3 regions of the Bradyrhizobium sp. 170 genome follow, and region 2 is predicted to be linked to each of the others. Evidence: riboswitches for the same ligand, from Rfam matches in the RefSeq annotation. Region 2 holds a riboswitch; each other region holds the start of a gene.

Region 1 (7,298 bases), 480 kb from region 2:
TCGTCATCGACGAAAGCTTTGCCGACGCCAGGCCAGAGCTATCGCTGGCGGCGGAGGCGGGACGACCCGGTCTCCTGATTCTGCGCTCGTTCGGAAAGTTCTATGGCCTCGCGGGGTTGCGCCTTGGCTTTGTGCTCGGCGCGGAAGAAGACATCGCCGCGCTATCGGCGATGGCGGGCCCGTGGCCGGTATCCGGTGCCGCGATTGCGGTCGGATGGCGCGCCTTGCGCGATCGCGCTTGGGCCAGTGCGACCGCGGCCCGTCTGGAAGCCGATTGCCTGCGGCTCGATGCCGCCGTGAAATCGCAGGGGTGGCGCCTTATCGGCGGCACGCCGCTGTTCCGTCTCTACGAGACCGGCGACGGGCGTGCCGCGCAGGCGCGGCTGGCCGGTGCGCGCATCTGGTCACGGATCTTCGAGCAAAGGCCGGGCTGGTTGCGGCTGGGGTTGCCAGGCGATGAATCGGAATGGACGCGGCTGGCCGAGGCTCTCTCGAGCTGACGTTTGGCGCTCAACGTGCGAGCGCGAGCAGCCCTTCGACATCGAGATGGGCCTCGATGTGATCGGCCAGCGCATCGAGCGCGCTCTCCACCCGCCCATGATACCGCTGGTTGGCAACCGGAATGTCCAATTGCCTGAGAAACGAGCTGCGGAAACTGTCGGACGTAAATAGGCCGTGCAGATAGCTGCCGCAGACACGTCCGTCGCTTGAGACCGCGCCTTCCGGCGCGCCATGAAGCAGAGCGAATGGACGCGCACGGTCCGGCCCGTCCGTCTGACCGATATGAATCTCGTAGGCGTCGATCGGGTGCCTCGTTTCCGCGTGCTGCGCGGTCACGCGGGTGAGCGTCTTCTGCTCCGTCATCACCGTCGTCACGTTCAGAAGGCCGAGACCGGGCGTTTCGCCAGCCGGGCCCTCGATCCCTTCGGGATCGGCCACGCTCCGCCCGAGCATCTGGTAGCCGCCGCAGACGCCGAGCACATGACCGCCACGGCGGTGATGCGCGAGCAGATCGATGTCCCAGCCCTGCGCGCGCAGGAAGGCGAGATCGCCGCGCGTCGATTTCGAGCCGGGAATGATCACGAGCCTGACGTCGCCGGGAATGGCCTCTCCCGGGCGGACCATCACGAGGTCGACGCCGGGCTCGAGCTTGAGCGGATCGAGATCATCGAAATTGGCGATCCGCGACAGCGCGAGAAACGCGATCTTGCATTGACCAGGTTTTCGCGCCTCACCGAGCCCCAGCGCATCTTCGGCCGGCAGTTCGCCGGCCCGGGTGAAGTAGGGCAGCACCCCAAAGCCGCGCCAGGATGTCCGGGCTTCGATCAGCCGATAGCCGTCGTCAAACAGTGTGGGATCGCCGCGGAATTTGTTGATCAGAAAACCCTGGACCATCGCGGCATCGTCCGCATTGATCACGGTCTTGATGCCGACGAGCTGCGCGATGACGCCGCCGCGGTCGATATCGCCAATCAGCACCACGGGAACGTCGGCTCTCCGGGCAAAGCCCATATTGGCGATGTCTGATTTGCGCAAGTTCACTTCGGCCGGGCTGCCGGCGCCTTCGACGAGCACGAAATCGGCGCGATCTTTCAGCCGCGCAAAGCTCTCGAGCACCGCGCCCATCAGCGAAGGTTTCAGGGATGCGTATTCGCGCGCGCGGGCCGTGGCGATGCGCTTGCCATGCACGATGATCTGGGCGCCGACATCAGTTTCCGGCTTCAAGAGGACCGGGTTCATATCGGTATGCGGCTCGACGCCGGCAGCCAACGCCTGCAACGCCTGCGCGCGGCCGATCTCGCCGCCATCGACAGTCACGGCTGCATTGTTCGACATGTTCTGCGGCTTGAATGGGAGCACGCGATAGCCGCGTCGCTTGGCGGCACGCGCGAGACCCGCGACGATGAGCGATTTACCCACGTCCGAGCCGGCTCCCTGGATCATCAATGCGCGCGCCATCGAATTAGAACTCGACGCCCGGCTGGGCCTTGACGCCAGAACGGAACGGATGTTTCACCAGCGTCATCTCGGTGACGAGATCGGCGATCTCGATCAACTCCTCCTTGGCATTGCGTCCGGTGAGAACGACATGCGTCATCGGCGGCTTCGAGGTCTTCAGGAAGTCGACGACCTCAGCTATGTCCAGGTAGTCATATCGAAGCGCGATGTTGATCTCGTCGAGCACGACCATGCGCAAGCGGGAATCCAGGATCAGTTGCTTCGCCTTGTCCCAGCCTGCCTTTGCGGCGGCGATATCGCGGGCGCGGTCCTGGGTTTCCCAGGTAAAGCCTTCTCCCATCGCATGGAACTGGCAGAGATCGCCGAAATGCCCGGTGAGCAGGCGTCGCTCGCCGGTATCCCAGGCGCCCTTGATGAACTGCACGACCGCACAGGGAAAGCCATGCGCGACACAGCGGACGATCATGCCGAAGGCGGAGGACGATTTTCCCTTTCCCGCGCCGGTATGCACGATGATCAGTCCCTTCTCACTGCTCTTGGTCGCCATGATCTTGTCGCGGGCGAGCTTTTTCTTTGCCATTTTCGCCGCATGGCGGGCACCACTCGAAGCCTCGGAGGCCACGACGTCCTCGTCCTCGGCGGCATCCTGTTCAGTCATCATCTGACGTGGTCCTTCGGCTTGACAAGTAGCTAGCTTGGGCAAATGGTGGGCCTGCGTTGGTTCCTGTCCTATGACAGGCGAAGAGGGAATGCGATAGGGCTCAAATCGAGAGGTTTGGGTTCGAAAAGCAGCCGCCCCCGCGACCGTGACCGGAGAGATGCCCGAAGCCACTGCCCCGAACGGGGTCGGGAAGGCGGACATCGAAGGACAAAATCCTGCTCCGCAAGCCGGGAGACCTGCCAGCGCAACGTTTGAGACCGGCGGACGGGGTGTTCCGCGACGGGGAAGCGAGCCTTCCTTCGGATGGATTCGCGCACCTCATCGCTCCCGCTGTTTATCCTGGAAGGGGCGATGACTGTCACACTTCACGTCTGCATCACCTGCCGTGCCGGCCAGACGCTCGGCGAGGGCGAGACCACGCCCGGCAAGCGCCTGCATGCCGCCATTCTCGAGGCCGGTGTGCCTGATGGCGTCGGTGTGGTTCCGGTCGAATGCCTGTCCGCGTGCAGTCAGGGCTGCTCGGTCGCGCTCAGCGCGCCGGGACGGTGGTGCTATGTCTACGGCCGTCTGTCGGAAACCAATGCGCGCGATGTGATCGCCGGCGCGTCAGCCTATGCGGCTGCGTCCGACGGCATCGTGCCGTGGCGCAGCCGTCCGGAGATCTTTCGCAAGCAATCGCGCGCCCGCATTCCACCTATTGCCGTCGTGCCGGAGGCCGCCGAATGAACTCGCTCGCAAAAGTCCCCGTCACGGTCGTCACCGGCTTTCTTGGATCGGGCAAGACGACGCTGATCCAGCATTTGATCACCAATGCCAATGGAAAGAAGCTTGCCGTGCTCGTCAACGAGTTTGGCAGCGAAGGCGTGGATGGGGACATCCTGAAATCTTGCGCCGATGCCAATTGTCCGGCCGAAAACATCGTCGAGCTTGCCAATGGCTGCATCTGCTGCACCGTGGCCGACGATTTCATTCCGGCCATGGAGCAATTGCTCGCACGCAACGTGAAGCCCGACCATATCCTGATCGAGACATCTGGATTGGCCCTGCCGAAGCCCTTGCTCAAGGCATTCGACTGGCCGGAGATTCGTTCCCGGATCACGGTTGATGGCGTGATCGCGCTGGCCGATGCGGAGGCCGTCGCGGCCGGTCGCTTCGCGCCGGATCCGGATGCGGTGGAAGCGCAGCGTGCGGCCGACGACAATCTCGATCACGAGACGCCGCTGTCAGAAGTGTTCGAGGACCAGATCGCCTGCGCCGACATCGTGCTGTTGACCAAGGCGGACCTTGCCGGATCGGTAGGGCTTGAAGCAGCGCGGGCTGCGATCGAAGCCGAGATGCCACGCCGCGTGCCGATGCTGCCCGTCGTGGACGGCGCGGTCGATGCGCGCGTGATCCTGGGTCTTGAAGCGGCGGCGGAAGATGATCTCGCCGCGCGCCCGTCGCATCATGACGGCGAGCACGAGCACAATGACTTTACCTCTGTCGTCATCGAGCTTCCGGAAGTCACCGATGTCGATGCGCTCATCGCATCGATCCAGCGGTTGGCGCGCGAGCAGAATGTGCTGCGCGCCAAGGGCTATGTCGCCGTTGAAGGCAAGCCGATGCGGCTCTTGCTGCAATCGGTCGGCGAGCGCGTGCGGCATCAGTTCGACAGGCCCTGGGGCGCTAAGCCACGACAGTCAAAGCTGGTCGTGATCGGTGAGCACGGCGATATCGATGAGGCCGCGATCAGGACAGGACTTGGCATCTGATGCACGTCGTCTTCCGCGAGAGCCGCGGGCTGGAGGAGACCGCGACGCCACGGGACATCGGCCAGGATCCGGCCGATCTCGTGGTGCTTTCGTTTTCGGACAGCGATCTTGCCGCCTTCGCGTCGGGCTGGCGGCGAGGGCGGGCCAGCCTGCCGTCGCTGAGGCTCGCCAGTCTTGCCGAGCTGCGTCATCCGCTGTCGGTCGACACCTATGTCGAGCGAACGCTGTCGCAAGCACGCGGCATCCTCGTGCGCCTGATCGGCGGCGAGTCCTACTGGTCGTATGGGCTCACGGTGCTGCATCAGCTCGCCAGGGATCGCGGCATCGCGCTGGCCGTGCTGCCGGCGGACGGTCGTGACGATCTGCGACTGGACGCGTTCTCCACATTGCCGGTTTCGACGCTCCGGCGGCTCAAGGTGCTCTGCGACAAGGGGGGGCCGGTTGCGGCGCAGGCTGCGATCGCGCAGCTCGCGCTCGCATCCGGACTCTATGCGGGACCTGTTGTCGGGGCGATCGATATTCCCGAGATCGGGTTCTATGACCCCGCGCGTGGTGTCGTGGCTGCGCCGACCTCCGATGGGCGGCCCAGCGCGCTGGTTACGTTCTATCGGTCCTATCTTACGGCGGCCGACACGGATCCGGTCGACGCTCTGATCGTAGCGTTGCGGAAGAGCTTTGATGCCTTCGGCGTGTTCGTCACCTCGCTGAAGGCGCCGGGAGTTGCGGACTGGCTGCGGGCGCATTTCGCGCAGCACGCGCCGGCCGCCATCGTCAATGCGACTGCGTTTTCTGCGGTCGGCGAGGACGGCGCGACGCCGTTCGATGCTGCGTCGTGCCCCGTGTTTCAGATCGCGCTGTCCACGGCGCGGCGCGACGACTGGGCGGAGTCGCTACGCGGTCTCTCGCCGGGAGACCTCGCAATGCATGTGGTATTGCCCGAGGTTGACGGCCGGCTGTTCGCGGGCGTGGTGAGTTTCAAGTCGGCGAGCGAGCGCGATCCCTATCTGCAATTCGCCCATCTTGCGCATAGAGCCGACGACGAGCGCGTGGGCGCTGTTGCCGCGCGGGTCGCGGCCTGGCGACAACTTGCTGACAAGCCGGCCGGCGAGAAGCGGCTGGCAATCGTGCTCTCGAATTATCCGGGCCGTCCGCACCAGATCGCGCATGCGGTTGGGCTAGACGCGCTCGCCTCGATCGAAGCGTTGCTGTCCGATCTTGGTCGAGCTGGTTTTGATGTCGGGATGCCCACGTCGCTTGGCGATGTTCTGATGCGGGAGCAACTGACGTGGAGCGTCGCCGAATATCGCGTGGAGCTATCCCGTCTTCCACGCCAGTTGCAGGATGACCTCGCGCGCGCCTGGGGCGCGCCGGAAGATGATCCGAATTGCAAATCCGGCGAACTTCATTTCTCTGCTATTCGATGCGGTAAGGCCATCATCGCAGTGCAGCCGGAACGAGGTGAGGTTGGGCATCGTGATGTGGACTATCACGATCTCACACGCACGCCGCGCCACGCCTATGTTGCCTTCTATCTGTGGCTCCGGCGCGAGGCGATCGACGCTGTCATCCACATGGGCGCGCATGGCACGCTCGAATGGCTGCCCGGTAAGTCCGTTGCGCTGTCGTCCTCCTGCTGGCCGGAAGCGCTGATTGGCGACCGGCCCGTGATCTATCCTTTCATCGTCAACGATCCCGGCGAAGCGGCGCAGGCCAAGCGGCGGATCGGCGCCGTCACCATCGGGCATCTGCCGCCGCCGTTGGCGAAGGCCGTGGTGCCCGAGGGCCTACGCCGGCTCGAGCGACTGCTCGACGAATATTCGACGGCCGACGGCCTCGATCCCGCGCGCCGCCAGCGCCTGATTGCGGCAATCCGCGATGAGGCCCGGGCCGCAGGGCTTGAAGGCGATCTGGGCCTTGCCGCATCGGCCGCGCCGGCCGAGGCTATTCCGCGGATCGATCGCTTCGTATGCGATCTCAAGGAAAGCCAGTTCGGCGACGGCCTGCATGTCTTCGGCCGCGGCGCTTGCGGCGAGGCGGAGAAGAGCGCGCTGCTTGATGCGCTCGCCGGCCGGCGCGTTGCGCCGGGGCCGGCGGGCTCGCCCTATCGCGGGCGTCAGGACGTATTGCCCACGGGACGCAACCTGTTTGCCGTCGATCCCCGCGCCGTGCCAACGCCGGCGGCGCATGCGCAAGGTATCAAGTTCGCGGAGGAATTGCTGCGCCGTCACCTTCAGGATCACGGTGACTGGCCGAGGGGGCTCGTCGTCGATCTCTGGGGCTCATCGACCATGCGCACGGCTGGCGAGGATTTTGCGATGGCCCTGCATCTTGCCGGCATCGCGCCGCGCTGGGATCACGGATCGGGCCGGGTGACCGGTTACGACATCATCGCGCTGGCCGAGCTTGGCAGGCCGCGCATCGACGTCACGCTTCGCGTGTCCGGGCTGTTTCGCGACGTGTTCTCCGGTCTCGCTCAATTGTTCGAGGCAGCAGCCGAAGCGCTCGCCGAGCGCGAAGGCGAAGGCGAGGAAAATCCCTATTGTCATCGCGCATCGCGCGTGTTCGGGCCGCGTCCCGGACAATATGGCGTCGGCTTGGCGTCGCTACCCGATGTCTTCACGCCGCAATCGCGGGAGGCAGTCGGCGAGGCGTGGTTGTCGGCATCGTCCTGGGCGTTTTCGTCCGATGGTGCGATGAAGCCCGACCGCGCAGGCATCGAGGCGAAGCTCGCTGCCGCCGACGCCTTCGTCCATACTCAGGACCTGCCTGAGACAGACCTGCTGCTCGCCGCGGACTATGCCGCCCATGAGGCGGGTGTCGCGGCCGCAGCGGCGCGATTGGGCACGAGCATCCCCTCGCTCTATCACCTCGACACCACGCGGCCCGATCAACCACGCGCCCGCGAGCTGACGGAGGAAATTTCACGC
Region 2 (7,298 bases):
CGAGGCCATCAGCCGGTCGGCAATGTCGCGCGCGCCGGGCTGATTGTGATCATGGGCCTCGGGAAGGATGCAGCCGAGCGCGGAAACGCCGCTTCTGAGCACGTCCATCGGATGCGCGGCGGCAGGCAGCAATTCCAGCGTCTGCAATACCGCTGAAGGTAACCCGCGAAGCGCCTTCAGCTTGGCCTTGTAGTTTCTGAGCTCCGACAAGGTGGGCAGGCTGCCGTGAACGAGGAGATACGCGATCTCCTCGAATTCGCAGCTTTCGGCGACGTCGAGAATGTCGTAGCCGCGATAATGCAGGTCGTTTCCGGTGCGGCCGACCGTGCACAGCGCGGTGTCGCCGGCGATCACGCCTGAAAGTGCGACCGATTTCTTGGGCGAAGGCTTGATGTCCGTCATTTTAATCTCCCTTATCGATTGCTGGCGGCGCGCTGGACCGCAACCGGAGCAGTGTCGCGCCAGTCGAAGATGCCGTGCGTCGATGTGCTGCCGAGAAATTTTGGATCGATCGCGAAGGTGAGGTCGGTCAGTTCACCTGCTTTGAGCGAGGCCAGTCGTTCCACCGTAGCGATGAAGCGATCCTGCTCAGCCGCGCTGATTACGCCTTCCGCCAGGTTGCGGAATTTCCGGATATAGTCCGGCCGCCTGAACGGGCGGGCGCCGAGCGGATGCGCGTCAGCCAGCGCTAGTTCGTCGCTGATGACGGAGCCACCCTTCAGTCTCACGACAACGCGGCCGCCGAACGCCTTTTCCTTCGGATCGTGGCTGTGGTAGCGGCGGGTCCATGCGGGGTCTTCGATCGTCGAGATCTTGCGCCACAGCGCCACCGTGGTTTCGCGACCGGCGCGCTCGGGGGCGTAGGATCGCTCGTGATGCCAGCCGCCGTCTTCGAGCGCGACCGCGAAAATATACATGATCGAATGGTCGAGCGTTTCGCGGCTCGCCTTCGGGTCCATCTTCTGCGGGTCGTTGGCGCCGGTGCCGATGACGTAGTGGGTGTGGTGGCTGGTGTGGACGACGATGCTTTCGATCTTCGAGAGATCGCCGATCTTCGGTCCCAGCCGGCGTGCGAGGTCGATCAGGGCCTGGCTCTGGTATTCGGCCGAGTGCTCCTTGGTGTAGGTGTCGAGAATGGCGCGCTTGGGTTCGCCCTTTTCCGGCAGCGGCACTGCGTACTCCGCCTTGGGGCCGCTGAGCAGCCAGGCGATAAAACCGTCCTCGCCCTCATAGGCGGGTGACGGTGCGCCTTCGCCGCGCATCACGCGATCGACGGATTCAATCGCCATCTTGCCGGCGAAGGCCGGCGCATAGGCCTTCCAGCTCGATATCTCGCCCTTGCGCGACTGCCGCGTGGTCGTGGTGACGTGGAGCGCCTGCTGAACGGCCTGATAGATCGTCTCGGCAGGCAAGCCGAGCAGCGCGCCGATCCCGGCGGCGGCAGACGGCCCGAGATGGGCGATGTGATCGATCTTGTGCTCGTGCAGGCAGATGCCTTTCACGAGGTCGACCTGAATTTCATAGGCCGCCGCCAGCCCTCGAACGAGGTCCGCGCCCGTCAGCCCGCAGTGCTGGGCGACAGCCAGCAATGGCGGAATGTTGTCGCCGGGATGCGAATAGTCCGCCGCCAGAAACGTGTCGTGGAAATCGAGCTCGCGGACGGCGACGCCGTTGGCCCAGGCGGCCCATTCCGGCGAAATCCGCTGCGGCCTTGTCAGGCCGAACACGGTGGCCCCCGGCTGGAACGGATGCGCCTCGGCCTGCGCTCGCGCGCTGGCAACGGGACGCCGCGCCACCGAGGCCGCGGCAACGGCGGCGTTGTCGATGATGCGGTTGCCCAGCATCTCCACCACATCGCTCTCGACCGCGACCGGGTCGGCGGCGACCTCGGCGATCTTCCAGGCCAGTTGGCTCGCGCGCGGGAGATGATCGGCCGATTTGGACGTGCGAACGCTATGCTGTTTCAAGACGCAGCTTCCTTCTGGATTGGATCGGTCATGGTTGGTTGCGCGATCGGAACCGGACGGCCGAATTCGTTGACCGCAACCATCTCGAACGTTCCACGCACCGCGGATTTCCGCCGGCCGCTGATCAGGTCTTCGCGGATCATGTCGACGGCGACCGTCATGGAGCTGCGGCCGACGCGCACGACCTGGGCGACGAGTTCGACGAGTTCGCCGACATGGACGGGCTCATGAAATTCGATTCTGTCCGAAGTCGCCATCACCACGCTCTGGCGGGCGTGCCGCGTGGCCGTGACGAATGCCGCCTTGCCCATCAGGCTCAGCGCATGGCCGCCGAACAGCGTGCCGTAGTGATTGGCCTGCTCCGGAAACACCATCTCCACGAACCGGGTTTCGTTGGGATGGAGGTTTGGCGACGCCGCTGAATGCATTTTTCCTGCTCCGGACGACTTGTTATTTCCTCACGACTTCGCAATATCTACAAACGTGCACCGTCGAAACGGCTGATAAAGCATAGTCTTGCGAAGAAAAGCCGCTTAGTTTGCAAAGTTTGCGAAGGTGATGCGATGAAAAAGACCTTCATGGGCGTGCGGTTGAAAAGACTGCGCGAGGAGCAGCGCCTGACGCAGGCCGCACTTGCCGGCAAACTCGGGATCTCGCTCAGCTACCTCAACCAACTGGAAAACAATCAGCGGCCGCTCACCGTGCCGGTGCTGCTGGCACTCAATTCGGTATTCGGCCTTGACGTGCAGTCGTTCGCCGAGGGCGATGAGGCGCGCCTGATCTCGGACCTCCGCGAAGCGCTGGCGGATCCTTCACTGGGCGAATCGATCGCTATCGCTGAACTTCGCGAACTCGCGCAAAACATGCCCGCGGTCGGGCGCGCGCTGGTCAACCTCAACCGCAAATACCGCCATGCCGCCGAGCAATATGCGGCAATCTCCGCGCGGCTCGGCGACGACCGTCAAGCCGTGGCGGCGGTACTGCCATCCACGCCGTTCGAGGAAGTCCGCGACTTCTTCTATCTGCATCACAACTACATTGCCGAGCTCGACGATGCGGCGGAAGCGATCGCCGGCCGCGTGGAATTGCCGATCGGGCGGATGACGCCAAGCCTGGTGTCGTATCTCGAAAGCCGGCACGGCGTGACTGTCCTGATCGACGCGATCGACGAGCTGGGATCGGGAACGCAGCGCCTGTTCGATGGCCGCACGCGGACGCTGCGGCTGTCGCCGAGCCTTGATCCCGGCCAGCAGGCGTTTCAGCTCGCGACGCAGATCGCCATTCTGGAACTGGACGAGGCGATATGTTCGATCGTCGACAAGGCAAAGTTCACCAGCGACGAATCACGCGGCCTCGCCCGCATTGGCCTTGCAAACTATTTCGCCGGCGCGCTGATCCTGCCTTACGCCGTTTTCCTCAACGAGGCGGAGCGGTGCCGTTACGACATCGAGTTGCTCAGTCACCAGTTCGGGGTGGGCTTTGAAACGATCTGTCACCGGCTGAGCACCCTGCAGCGCCACAATGCGCGGGGCGTGCCGTTCTTCTTCATCCGGGTCGATCGCGCCGGAAACATATCGAAGCGCCAATCGGCGACCGATTTCCATTTTTCGCGGGTCGGCGGGACCTGTCCGCTGTGGAACGTTTATGAGGCCTTCGCCAACCCGGGGCGTATCCTGACGCAGTTGGCGCGGATGCCCGATGAGCGAACCTACCTCTGGGTTGCCCGGACGGTGTCGCACGGCCGAGGGGGCTACGGCGCGCCCGCCAAGACGTTTGCGGTCGCCCTCGGATGCGATGTTCGCCATGCGGAGCGAATCGTCTATTCGCAGGGCCTCAAGATCGATCCGTCACTGGCGACGCCGATCGGCATGGGCTGCAAGGTGTGCGAACGGCCGGACTGTCCGCAGCGCGCATTTCCGCCGGTCGGCCGGGCCTTGCGAATCGACGAAACGCGGTCCCGCTTCGCGCCCTATGCGACGTCATGAGCTGAACGCGGCTGGAATAGCGGGGAAAACGTTTTTCAAGCGGAGAAAGAATCAGCTTCCCGTGCTTTTCATCCCCCTGCGGAAATTTTTTGATCGTCGATCTCCAGCGCCCCATTGACACTCCGGCCCGAATAATACCAGATATAGCCGTCACGGCCCGCCCTATCGCAAGATTTGGTGGCTAAGAGGGAAGTCGGTGTATCGCGTGTTTTGCGAGAATCCGACGCTGCCCCCGCAACTGTAAGCAGTGAGTTGTTCCCGATTTCACGTCACTGATGCGGCCACGCATTGGGAAGACCGGGTACGACGCCGACCTGCGAGCCAGGAGACCTGCCGCGACACCGAAAAACGTCCACGGGCGGGGTGTCCGGCGGTCGCTCGCAGAATCATGCCGGTGCTTTGCGCCGGGCATCCAATGCAGCGTCGCTCCAAGACATCCAGCCCCAACAACACTACGGGGTCTGCCGATGTCGCAATCTTCTCAACTCGTTTCTCCCGAAGCCAAAGCCGCTCCCTTTCTCGCGTTGCGAACCGAATCGTCAGCTTCGCAGGACAGCGCGCCGCCGATGCAGGTGATCCGCCGCAACGGCACGGTTTCGAAATTCGACGCCAGCAAGATTTCGGTCGCGATGACCAAGGCGTTCCTCGCGGTCGAGGGGCATGGCGCGGCCGCCTCCCGCCGCGTGCATGAAATCGTCGAGCAACTGACCTCGGAAGTCGTCGGCGCGCTGTCGCGCCGGATGAGCGAGGGCCGCACCTTTCATATCGAGGACGTGCAGGACCAGGTCGAGCTGGCCTTGATGCGCAGCGAGCACCACAAGGTCGCGCGCGCCTATGTGCTGTATCGCGAGGAGCGAACTAGACAACGCGCCGGACAGGAAGCCGCCAATGCCGCTCAGCCGTCGGGCGAGCCTGCGCTGCGCGTCACGCTGGCGAGCGGCCTGCAGGTCCCGCTCGATATCGCGCGCCTGACGCTGATCATCGAAGAGGCCTGCGCCGGTCTCGACGGCGTTAGCGCCGCAGCCGTGCTCACTGAGACGCAGCGCAATCTCTACGACGGCATCGGCGAGGGCGAACTGGCGCTGGCGTCGGTGATGGCGGCGCGCACGCTGGTAGAGCAGGAGCCGGACTACGCCTATGTCAGCGCGCGGCTATTGCTCGACAAGCTGCGCACCGAGGTTCTGTCGTTCGTGCTTGATGCGCCGACCAGCGCGTCGCAGGCCGACATGGCGGTACGCTACGGCGAATACTTTCCCGCCTACATCAAGACCGGCATCAAGGCCGAACTGCTCGATCCCGATTTGGCGCGGTTCGACCTGAAAAAGCTCGCCGCGGCGCTGAAGCCGGAACGCGACCTGGCGTTTCAGTTTTTGGGGCTGCAGACGCTCTACGACCGCTATTTCCTGCATGAGCGCGGCAACCGCATCGAACTGCCGCAGGCGTTCTTCATGCGCGTCGCCATGGGTCTCGCGCTGCGCGAGATCGACCGCGAGGGGCGCGCCATCGAGTTCTACGATCTGCTGTCGTCGTTCGACTTCATGGCTTCGACGCCCACTTTGTTCAATTCGGGAACGCTGCGGCCGCAATTGTCGTCGTGCTTCCTCACCACCGTTGCCGACGACCTTGATAGCATCTTCAAATCGGTCAAGGACAACGCGCTGTTGGCAAAGTATTCCGGCGGACTCGGCAACGACTGGACCCGCGTGCGCGGGCTCGGCGCCCACATCAAGGGTACCAATGGCGAGAGCCAGGGCGTGGTGCCGTTTCTCAAAGTGGCGAACGACACTGCGATCGCGGTCAACCAGGGCGGAAAGCGTAAGGGTGCGGTCTGCGCCTATCTCGAAACCTGGCATATCGACATCGAGGAATTTTTGGACCTGCGCAAGAACACCGGCGACGACCGCCGCCGCACCCATGACATGAACACCGCGAACTGGGTGCCCGACCTGTTCATGCAGCGCGTCGAGGCCGACGGCGAATGGACGCTGTTCTCGCCAGATGAGACGCCCGACCTGCACGATCTCTATGGCCAACCGTTCGCCGAGCGCTATGCGGCATATGAGGCAAAGGCGGCGCGCGGCGAGATCCGCGTGTTCAAGCAGGTTCGCGCCACGGATCTCTGGCGCAAGATGCTGACCATGCTGTTCGAGACCGGGCATCCCTGGATCACGTTCAAGGACCCCTGCAATCTGCGCTCGCCGCAGCGCCATGCCGGCGTGATTCATTCCTCGAACCTCTGCACGGAGATCACGCTCAATACCTCCGACGACGAGACTGCCGTCTGCAATCTCGGCTCGATCAATCTGCTCAACCATGTACGGGAAGGGCGGCTGGATGAGCCGCGGCTGAAGCGCAGCGTGACCATTGCGATGCGGATGCTCGACAACGTCATCGACATCAATTTCTACACCATCCCGGAAGCGCGCCGCTCGAACCTGCGGCACCGCCCGGTCGGTCTCGGGTTGATGGGATTCCAGGATGCGCTGCAGGCGTTGCGAATCGCGATGGCTTCCGACGCGGCTGTTGCCTTCGCCGATACCAGCATGGAGTTGATTTCCTATTATGCCATCGCGGCTTCCGTCGATCTGGCGGCCGAGCGCGGGCGCTATCCGTCGTTCGACGGTTCGCTGTGGAGCCGGGGCATTTTGCCGATCGATTCGATCGAGCTATTGGCGGAAGCCCGCGGCGGCCTCGCGATGGACCGCGGCGTGACGCTCGACTGGGATCGCTTGCGCGAGCGCGTCAAATCATCAGGCATGCGCAATTCGAACGTGATGGCGATCGCGCCGACGGCGACGATTTCCAACATCTGCGGCGTCGCGCAGTCGATCGAGCCCGCCTACCAGAACCTCTATGTCAAATCCAACATGTCCGGCGACTTCACCGTGGTGAACGAGTTTCTGGTGCGCGACCTCAAGGCGCGCGGGCTGTGGGACGAGGTGATGGTCAACGACCTCAAATATTTCGACGGCAGCGTTGGCACGATCGATCGCATTCCTGATGACCTCAAGGCGCTCTATGCCACCGCCTTCGAGATCGACAGTGCCTGGCTGATCGAAGCGGCCTCGCGGCGGCAGAAATGGATCGACCAGTCGCAGTCGCTCAACCTCTATATCGCCAATCCCTCAGGCAAAAAGCTCGACGCGCTCTATCGGCTGGCTTGGGCGCGCGGGCTGAAGACGACCTATTACCTGCGCTCGCGCAGTGCGACGCATGTCGAAAAGTCCACGCTGCGGGGCACCGACGGCAAGCTCAACGCCGTTGCGGCCGCACCTGCGATGTCGGCGGGCGCGCCGATCATCGTGCCGTCCGCCATCACGGCGCCTGACCTGTCCGGTGCTATCGC
Region 3 (7,298 bases), 490 kb from region 2:
TTCCGCCGGCCCCGGCGATCCCGAGCTCCTGACGCTGAAAGGGGCGGCGCGGCTGCGCGAAGCCGACGTGGTGCTCTATGATGACCTCGCATCGGGGGCGATCCTCGATCTGGCCGGTCCAGCCGCCAATCTCGTCGCGGTGGGAAAACGCGCCGGTCGCCCCTCGACCAAGCAGCAGCATGTCAACCGGTTGCTGGTCGATTACGCGGGAACGGGCGCGCGCGTGGTGCGGCTGAAATCGGGCGATGCGGGCATCTTCGGTCGTCTGGAAGAGGAGCTCGAGACACTCCGCGCGGCAGGGATCGGCTACGAGATCGTCCCAGGCGTCACCGCGGCCTGCGTCGCGGCGGCGCAGACCGGCATTCCCCTGACCCGACGGCATACGTCGCGCCGGGTCCAGTTCGTGACCGGCGCCGATGTCACCGGTGAATTGCCCGCGAACCTGAACTGGGCGGCGCTGGCCGATCCGGAGGCGACGACCGTCGTCTATATGGGCCGGCGCACGTTCCCGGTCCTGGCCGCGAAGCTGATCGAGCATGGCCTCGCGCCGAGCACGCCGGCGCTGTTTGCCGAATCCTTGGGCCGCACCGACGAGCGGCTGGTCCGCACCACGATCGAGGAGCTCGCCGAACAGCTCGCGCGAGGCGGAGCGGCGAAGACCGCCGCCGTGATCCTGTTCGGCGCGTTGGCGGAGATGACGTGAGATGACACCGTCGCCGACCCTCGCTCGCCGCTTGACGCGTGCTCTTCGAAAGAGTCAATTTTGACGCCAAAGCCGTCGGTGTGACGGCAGGAAGGACTTGAGGCCATGCATATCGAACCGGGAATTGTGACGGGTGCAAAACTCGTGCTGAGCTATGCTACCGGAATTGCCGCAGGCGGCGTCGCTCTCAAGCTAGCGGCGGATAGCGTGCGCGAGCAAGGCATCGTTTCATTTGCCGTGCGCACGGTTGCGACGACAGCGCTGGTGTTCTCATTCTTCGAGATCCTGCCGCACTTCCGCGTCGGAGTCTCCGAGGTGCACTTCATCCTCGGTTCCACATTGTTCCTGCTGTTCGGTGCCGCACCCGCCGCGTTCGGACTCGCATTGGGTCTTCTGCTGCAAGGCCTGTTCTTCGTGCCGACGGACCTGCCGCAATACGGCATGAACTTGACGACGCTGGTGGTGCCGCTGTTCGCGATCCACGCGCTGTCCCAGCGCATCATTCCCCGCAACACCGCCTATGTTGACCTGCAATATCGCCAGGCGTTGGCGCTTTCGACGACGTACCAGTCCGCCATCGTCGCGTGGGTTGCATTCTGGGCGCTCTACGGTGCGGGCTTTGGCGCGACGAATCTCGCCAACATCGCGATGTTTGCAGGATCCTATGCGCTGGTCATTGTGATCGAGCCGCTGGCGGATCTTGCCGTGCTCGCGCTGGCAAAATCGCTGCGTGGCGTTACGGCCTACGGCTTCGTCACCCCGCGCCTGCACAACGCCGTGTAGAGATAACGTGAGGGGCGGCTGCCACGGCCGCCCTTCGCACAGGTTATGCTGACGCTCTCCCTGATAGGTATCGGCTGCGGCGATCCCGAGCAGCTCACGCTCGCTGCGATCCGCGCGATCAACGCTGCCGATCTCGTCCTCATCCCGCGCAAGGGCGCGGCGAAGTCCGATCTCGCCGAACTGCGGCGGGCGATTTGCGCCGATGTGCTCACGAGCGACAAGGCGCGTATCGTGGAATTCGATCTGCCCGTGCGCGATGCCGGCGAGGCGGACTACCGCCGGGGCGTTGACGATTGGCACGACGCTGTCGCTGCAACTTGGTTACAGGAGGTCGCGAGCCACCTTGGCAGCGACGGCCGCGTGGCCCTGCTGATCTGGGGCGACCCGTCGCTCTACGATTCCAGCCTGCGCATCGCGCGAAGGCTGGACCCGTTGCCGGCGATCGAGGTGATCCCGGGCATTACGTCGATCCAGGCGCTGTGCGCGGCGCATGCGCTGCCGCTCAACGACATCGGCGAGCCCTTTCTCGTTACGACGGGGCGGCGGCTGCGCGAAGCCGGCTGGCCTGACGGCACCGACACCGTGGTCGTGATGCTTGATGGCGGCACCGCCTTTCAATCGCTGGAGCCGAAAGGCCTGCACATCTGGTGGGGCGCCTATCTCGGCATGTCCGATCAAATCATCATGTCCGGTGAGCTTGCCGAGGTTGGCCCTCGCATCGTCGCGACGCGGCAAGAGGCGCGCGAACGGCATGGCTGGATCATGGACAGCTACATTCTCAAGCGCAGGCCGTGAGGCGGCTGCATGCAGAGGCAGAACAACATGCTTCCCGAGTGGGTCTCCCAGAACTGCCCTGATGTCTCGGCCGTCCATCGCGAGGCGGCGCTCGCGCGGCAGGGGCAACTGACAAAGCCGACCGGTGCGCTCGGCCGGCTCGAGCACATTGCGGTCGAGCTTGCCGGTTTGCAGCAGACGGAAAAACCTCGCGCGGCGCGCGTGCCGATCATCATCTTTGCCGGCGATCACGGCATCGTCGCGCAGGGCGTGTCGGCCTATCCGCAGGAGGTGACGATCGCGATGATGGCGAATTTCGCCGCGGGCGGCGCTGCGATATCGGTCTTGGCACGCGAATTGGGTTTGGGTCTCGAAGTCGTCGACGCCGGCACGTTGGCGGGAGCGCCGCTGGCGGGTGTCGTCACCGACAAGCCGCGCTGTGGCAGCCGCGATTTCAGTGTGGAGGCGGCGCTTAACCCGAGCGAGCTGGCGTTCGCCTTTGAATGCGGCCGGCGCGCGGTGCTGCGCGCAGAGGCCGGGCATCCTGATCTACTCATCTTCGGAGAAATGGGGATCGGCAACACCACGACCTCGGCAGCAATCGCTTCGGCCCTGCTCGGCGTGAGCGCCGAAGAGATCGCAGGTAGCGGAACCGGTGTCGATACCGCCGGCCGGGCCCGCAAGGCGCGGCTGGTTGATGCCGCGCTGGCCCTGCACAGGCTTGCGGGGGCTTCTGCCGAAAAGATCTTGTGTGCAGTTGGGGGTCTCGAGATCGCCGCCATCTGCGGTGCGATCATCGCAGCCGCGCAGGGGCGCATTCCGGTCCTGATCGACGGCTTCATCGTGTCAGCTGGAGCGCTCGCGGCGGTGCGTCTCAATCCGTCGTGTCAGCCATATCTCTTGCCCTCGCACCAATCGGCGGAGCAGGGACATCGCCTGATTCTTCGCGCGCTCAACATCCATCCTCTGGTCAGCCTGGACCTGAGGCTCGGCGAGGGATCTGGTGCCGCGATCGTACTGCCGCTGGTGCGGCTCGCATGCGCCCTGCACAACGGCATGGCGACCTTTGCGCAAGCCAACGTGCCGGATCGGCCGGCCTGATGACGGCGCTTCAAGCAGCGCGCTGATTGACCGATAGCACCCGCCAGCCATTCGACAGCCGATCGATGCGAGTGAGGAAGAGCGGGTCGATGACGAAGCGGAGGGCAGCCTGCGGGGTGAGGTCAAGTGCGATGCACAGCGCAGCGCGGATGGTGCCGGAATGGACGACAAGGATTGCCGGTCCGGTCCCGATCTGATCGAGGCCCTGCCGAACCCTGACAATCTGATCCTCAAAGCTTTCGCCGCCCGGCGGCCGGGAGTGAGCCGGATCGCTCCAGAACTTTGCGTAGCCTTCGCGGCCGGCAGCGGCGAGATCGTCGTGGCGCTGCCCGGTCCAGTCGCCAAAATCCTGCTCGCGGAATTCGGGCACCAGGATCGGGTCACGCCCCAGCGCACGCGCCGTGTCGACGGTCCGTCGCGACGGGCTTGCGTAGCTTGTGGCGTCCTGCGGCAGATGCCGTCTCAGCGCTTCAAGTTGCGTCCGGTCGTTGAGATCCGCGGGGGCGTCCGAGGCATGGATCGTCCCTGCGACGCCATTGACGACGGCATGCCGGACCAGCCAGAGGAAGGTGTCCCCTTCCATTCAACGTCTCCACCTACGTCAGAGCAGTAACGCGATAGCACGCTCCGGTAAGCAATTGTCAATGTAGAGATCGCTGCGACAAGGACACCCAGACTGCACATTGACTCCGCGCTCGTCTTAATCCTAGATGCACGCGACGGTTTCCCCTTACGGGGGTGAAAAGGGAATGCGGTGCGAGGAGGTTTCCTCAATGCCGTAGCTGCCCCCGCAACTGTGAGCGGAGAATGTTGCGTCACGAGCCACTGGGCATCTCGGTCCCGGGAAGGCGACGCAAGGTAACGACCCGCAAGCCAGGAGACCTGCCGTCAGCCGTGGTCACACGCGAAGATGTCGGTCGGGGAGTACAGACATTCGGCTTCACCCGAGGCTTAGCAAGCTGGAGGTTGAGACCTGGGTCGCTGTGACGTGCCACTGACGTCATACCGAGGTATCAACCATGTCGTCTCTTCGTGCCGCCCGGTCGGGCAAATTCTTGCTCGCATCCGGCGTTCTCTCTTATTTTGCTTCCCTCGACATCTCCGTAGCCTGGGCGCAACAGGCGAGCTCCCGTGAGCAATTGCCACCCGTCGAGATTTATCCGGGTGCCGATCAGAAGCGCAGACCGGCAAAGCCGGCCGGTCGCGACGAACGCGGCGCGCGCCATACGGCGGCAAGCAGAGCCACGTCCGCCGCGACAGCACCGAAGCCTGATGAGCAAGCAATGCAGACGCCGCCGAACACGAACGCTGTCGCCAAGGGCGCTTCGCGTCTTGGCCTGACCGTGCGCGAGATTCCGGCAACCGTCGAGGTGATTTCAGCTGAGACGATCCGTGAGCAAGGCTATCGGACGGTGTCGGAAGTCGCGCAAGGCGCGGTCGGCGTGACGTCCGGTGACAATCCGGCCGAGCCCTCGGCCTTCTCGATGCGCGGCTTCACCAACAGCCAGATCAACGTGCTCTACAACGGCATCAAGATCGGTCCGCAGAACATGACGTCGCGTATCATGGATGCGGCCAATCTCAAGGCAGTGGAGTTTCTGAAGGGACCAGCCTCACTGTTGTCGGGCGAGGGTGCCGCAGGCGGTGCGGTCAATTTCTTGACCAAGCAGCCGCACATCGGGCCGATCCGGAACGAGGCGTACTTCTCCTATGACTCGCTGAATTCGTTCCGGAGCTACTACGGCTCCGGCGGCAGCACCAACATCCAGAGCCTGGACTACCGGTTCGACATCAGCCGCTCCTCACTCAACGGTTTTGCCGACGACACCAACACGAAGACGCTCGACGTATCGGGCCAACTGAATTACCGCATATCCGACAATCTCAAGGTCTGGGGCGCCATCGAATACAAGGAGGACCGTTCGAGGGCCTATTGGGGCGTGCCGCTCGTTCCGGTCGCCTTCAGCGGATCCCATGCCACAGCCGGCATTGTCTCCGGGAGCTACGTCTCGAACTACAACGGATCGAACCTGGGGCCCGTCACGATCGACGACCGCACCTTCAACACCAACTACAACGTTCTCGATAATCGTAACGTGGCGAAGGAGGTATGGCTTCGCGGCGGCTTCGAGCTCAGGCTCGCACCCGGTCTGACCCTGAAGAGCCAGGCCTATGGCTATGGCGCCGAGCGCGAGTGGCTCAACAACGAAGTTGAGGCGTTCAACGCCAATTCGAACCTGGTCGATCGCGAGCGCTTCTACGTGGCGCATCGCCAGAAGCTCGCAGGCAACATCACCGACTTGACCTGGGATGCGAACATCGTCGGTATGGATAACCGCCTCGTGACGACGGTTGCGGCGAGCGGCCTCGATTTCGTCCGCCCGGGTGCCGCCAACTTCCCCCACGACCTGGTCACGCTGGTCGATCCCGCGCGCGGATACTACGGCCTGCTGACGACGCAGCGACAGACCGCTCGAATCGACAATGAGTCCCTGTCGTTCGAGGATCGCCTTAAGATCACACGGACATTTGCTCTGGTCGGTGGCCTGCGCATGGAGCATATCGGGCTCGATCGGAATTCGACCGACGCGAACGGCGTGGTGAAGACGGGCTTTCCCTTCTCGAAATCCTGGATGCCGGTGACGGGCCGCATCGGCTACACTTGGGAGGCCGTTCCCGGCCTGACGTTCTTCAGCCAATACGCAACGGGTGCAGACGTGTCGGCCAATAACATTTTTCTGCTCGGGCCGCTCCAGCCGCTCGACCTGACAACATCGCGGACCTATGAAACCGGCGTGAAGCATCTGTTCTGGGACAACCGGGCGGAGTGGTCGTTCTCAGCCTTCGATATCCTGCGCAAGAATGTCTATGCGGCGGCCGGCGGCATGCAGCTCAACTTCGCCGGACGGCAGGAATCGAAGGGCGTGGAGCTCGCAGCCTCCATGCGCCTGACGGAAGCCTGGCGTGTGTGGGGCAACATCGCCTATGTCGACGCGCGCTATGCCGACTACAATTTTGCTGGTGGCTCGTTTTCCGGGAATACGCCGCCGAACGTGCCGCGCGTCGTCGCGAACGCCGGCGCGTCCTACCGGTTCTTCACGCCGTGGCCGGTCGAGCTCGGGGTGATCGGCCGCCATGTCGGCGATCGCTACAACACCGTCACGGTGACGATGAACGCCTGCACGGTGGCCGATCTCTATGCCTTCGTCGACATCCCCAAATCCGTCTTCAATGCCGTCGAGCAAACGCGGCTGACTTTCCGGGTGCGGAATGTGACCGACAAGCGCTACGCGATCTGGGGCGATCCGTTCTATCCCGACCAGATCCTGCTGGGAGCCCCGCGCACCTATGAGATCTCCGCCGCCCTCAAATGGTGAGGTGATTGCCGTATGATGGACGGACTGGTCCTGCTGCACCGATGGCTCGGGGTCGCGTTCTGCCTCCTGTTCGCAATGTGGTTTGCGACCGGCATTGTCATGCACTTCGTTCCGTTTCCGTCGCTCACGGAAGCGGAACGCTTTGCCGGACTTGCCGCCGTGGACAGCGCTCGTGTGACCATCGATCCGTCGACAGCTGTCGAGGCAAGCGGCATCGAGGACGCCGCGCGCGTTCGGCTGATCCAGCGGACCGACGGGCCGGTGTACGTCGTTTCGGGGTCGTCGCAATTGCGGACGATCCGTGCATCAGATGCGACGGGTGCCGCATTGAAGAAATCTCCCGACATTGCCCTCGCTGCGGCGAGGGATCATGCAAGGCGGCGCGGCATGGATATCTCGCGCGCGTCAATCGTTGAGCTCGCAGATTATGATCAATGGAGCGTGCCGAACGGCTTCGATCGTCACCGTCCCTTGTTTCGCGTGGCGCTCAACGATGCGGCCGATACAGCAGTCTATGTGTCCTCGGTCACCGGCGAGATCGTATTGGACACGACGCGCAG

Evidence for each region. Region 2 has a riboswitch for cobalamin ahead of IVB05_RS04940 (ribonucleoside-diphosphate reductase subunit alpha). Riboswitches for the same ligand answer to the same signal wherever they lie in the genome.
Region 1: another riboswitch for cobalamin. It lies ahead of IVB05_RS07255 (DUF1636 domain-containing protein); the one in region 2 lies ahead of IVB05_RS04940 (ribonucleoside-diphosphate reductase subunit alpha).
Region 3: another riboswitch for cobalamin. It lies ahead of IVB05_RS07340 (TonB-dependent receptor); the one in region 2 lies ahead of IVB05_RS04940 (ribonucleoside-diphosphate reductase subunit alpha).

Annotation. Positions count from the first base shown of each region.
Region 1 is NZ_CP064703.1:1,512,152-1,519,449, forward strand. Features, by position in the region: gene cobD (threonine-phosphate decarboxylase CobD) at 1-500, shown strand, start outside; gene IVB05_RS07245 (cobyric acid synthase) at 511-1,959, opposite strand; gene cobO (cob(I)yrinic acid a,c-diamide adenosyltransferase) at 1,964-2,617, opposite strand; cobalamin riboswitch at 2,661-2,879, shown strand; gene IVB05_RS07255 (DUF1636 domain-containing protein) at 2,972-3,346, shown strand; gene cobW (cobalamin biosynthesis protein CobW) at 3,343-4,371, shown strand; gene cobN (cobaltochelatase subunit CobN) at 4,371-7,298, shown strand, end outside.
Region 2 is NZ_CP064703.1:1,036,554-1,043,851, forward strand. Features, by position in the region: gene prpC (2-methylcitrate synthase) at 1-402, opposite strand, end outside; gene IVB05_RS04925 (MmgE/PrpD family protein) at 414-1,967, opposite strand; gene IVB05_RS04930 (acyl-CoA thioesterase) at 1,964-2,395, opposite strand; gene IVB05_RS04935 (short-chain fatty acyl-CoA regulator family protein) at 2,531-3,952, shown strand; cobalamin riboswitch at 4,089-4,305, shown strand; gene IVB05_RS04940 (ribonucleoside-diphosphate reductase subunit alpha) at 4,420-7,298, shown strand, end outside.
Region 3 is NZ_CP064703.1:1,527,394-1,534,691, forward strand. Features, by position in the region: gene cobA (uroporphyrinogen-III C-methyltransferase) at 1-703, shown strand, start outside; gene IVB05_RS07320 (energy-coupling factor ABC transporter permease) at 809-1,486, shown strand; gene cobF (precorrin-6A synthase (deacetylating)) at 1,532-2,281, shown strand; gene cobT (nicotinate-nucleotide--dimethylbenzimidazole phosphoribosyltransferase) at 2,309-3,361, shown strand; gene IVB05_RS07335 (histidine phosphatase family protein) at 3,372-3,944, opposite strand; cobalamin riboswitch at 4,065-4,266, shown strand; gene IVB05_RS07340 (TonB-dependent receptor) at 4,381-6,738, shown strand; gene IVB05_RS07345 (PepSY domain-containing protein) at 6,751-7,298, shown strand, end outside.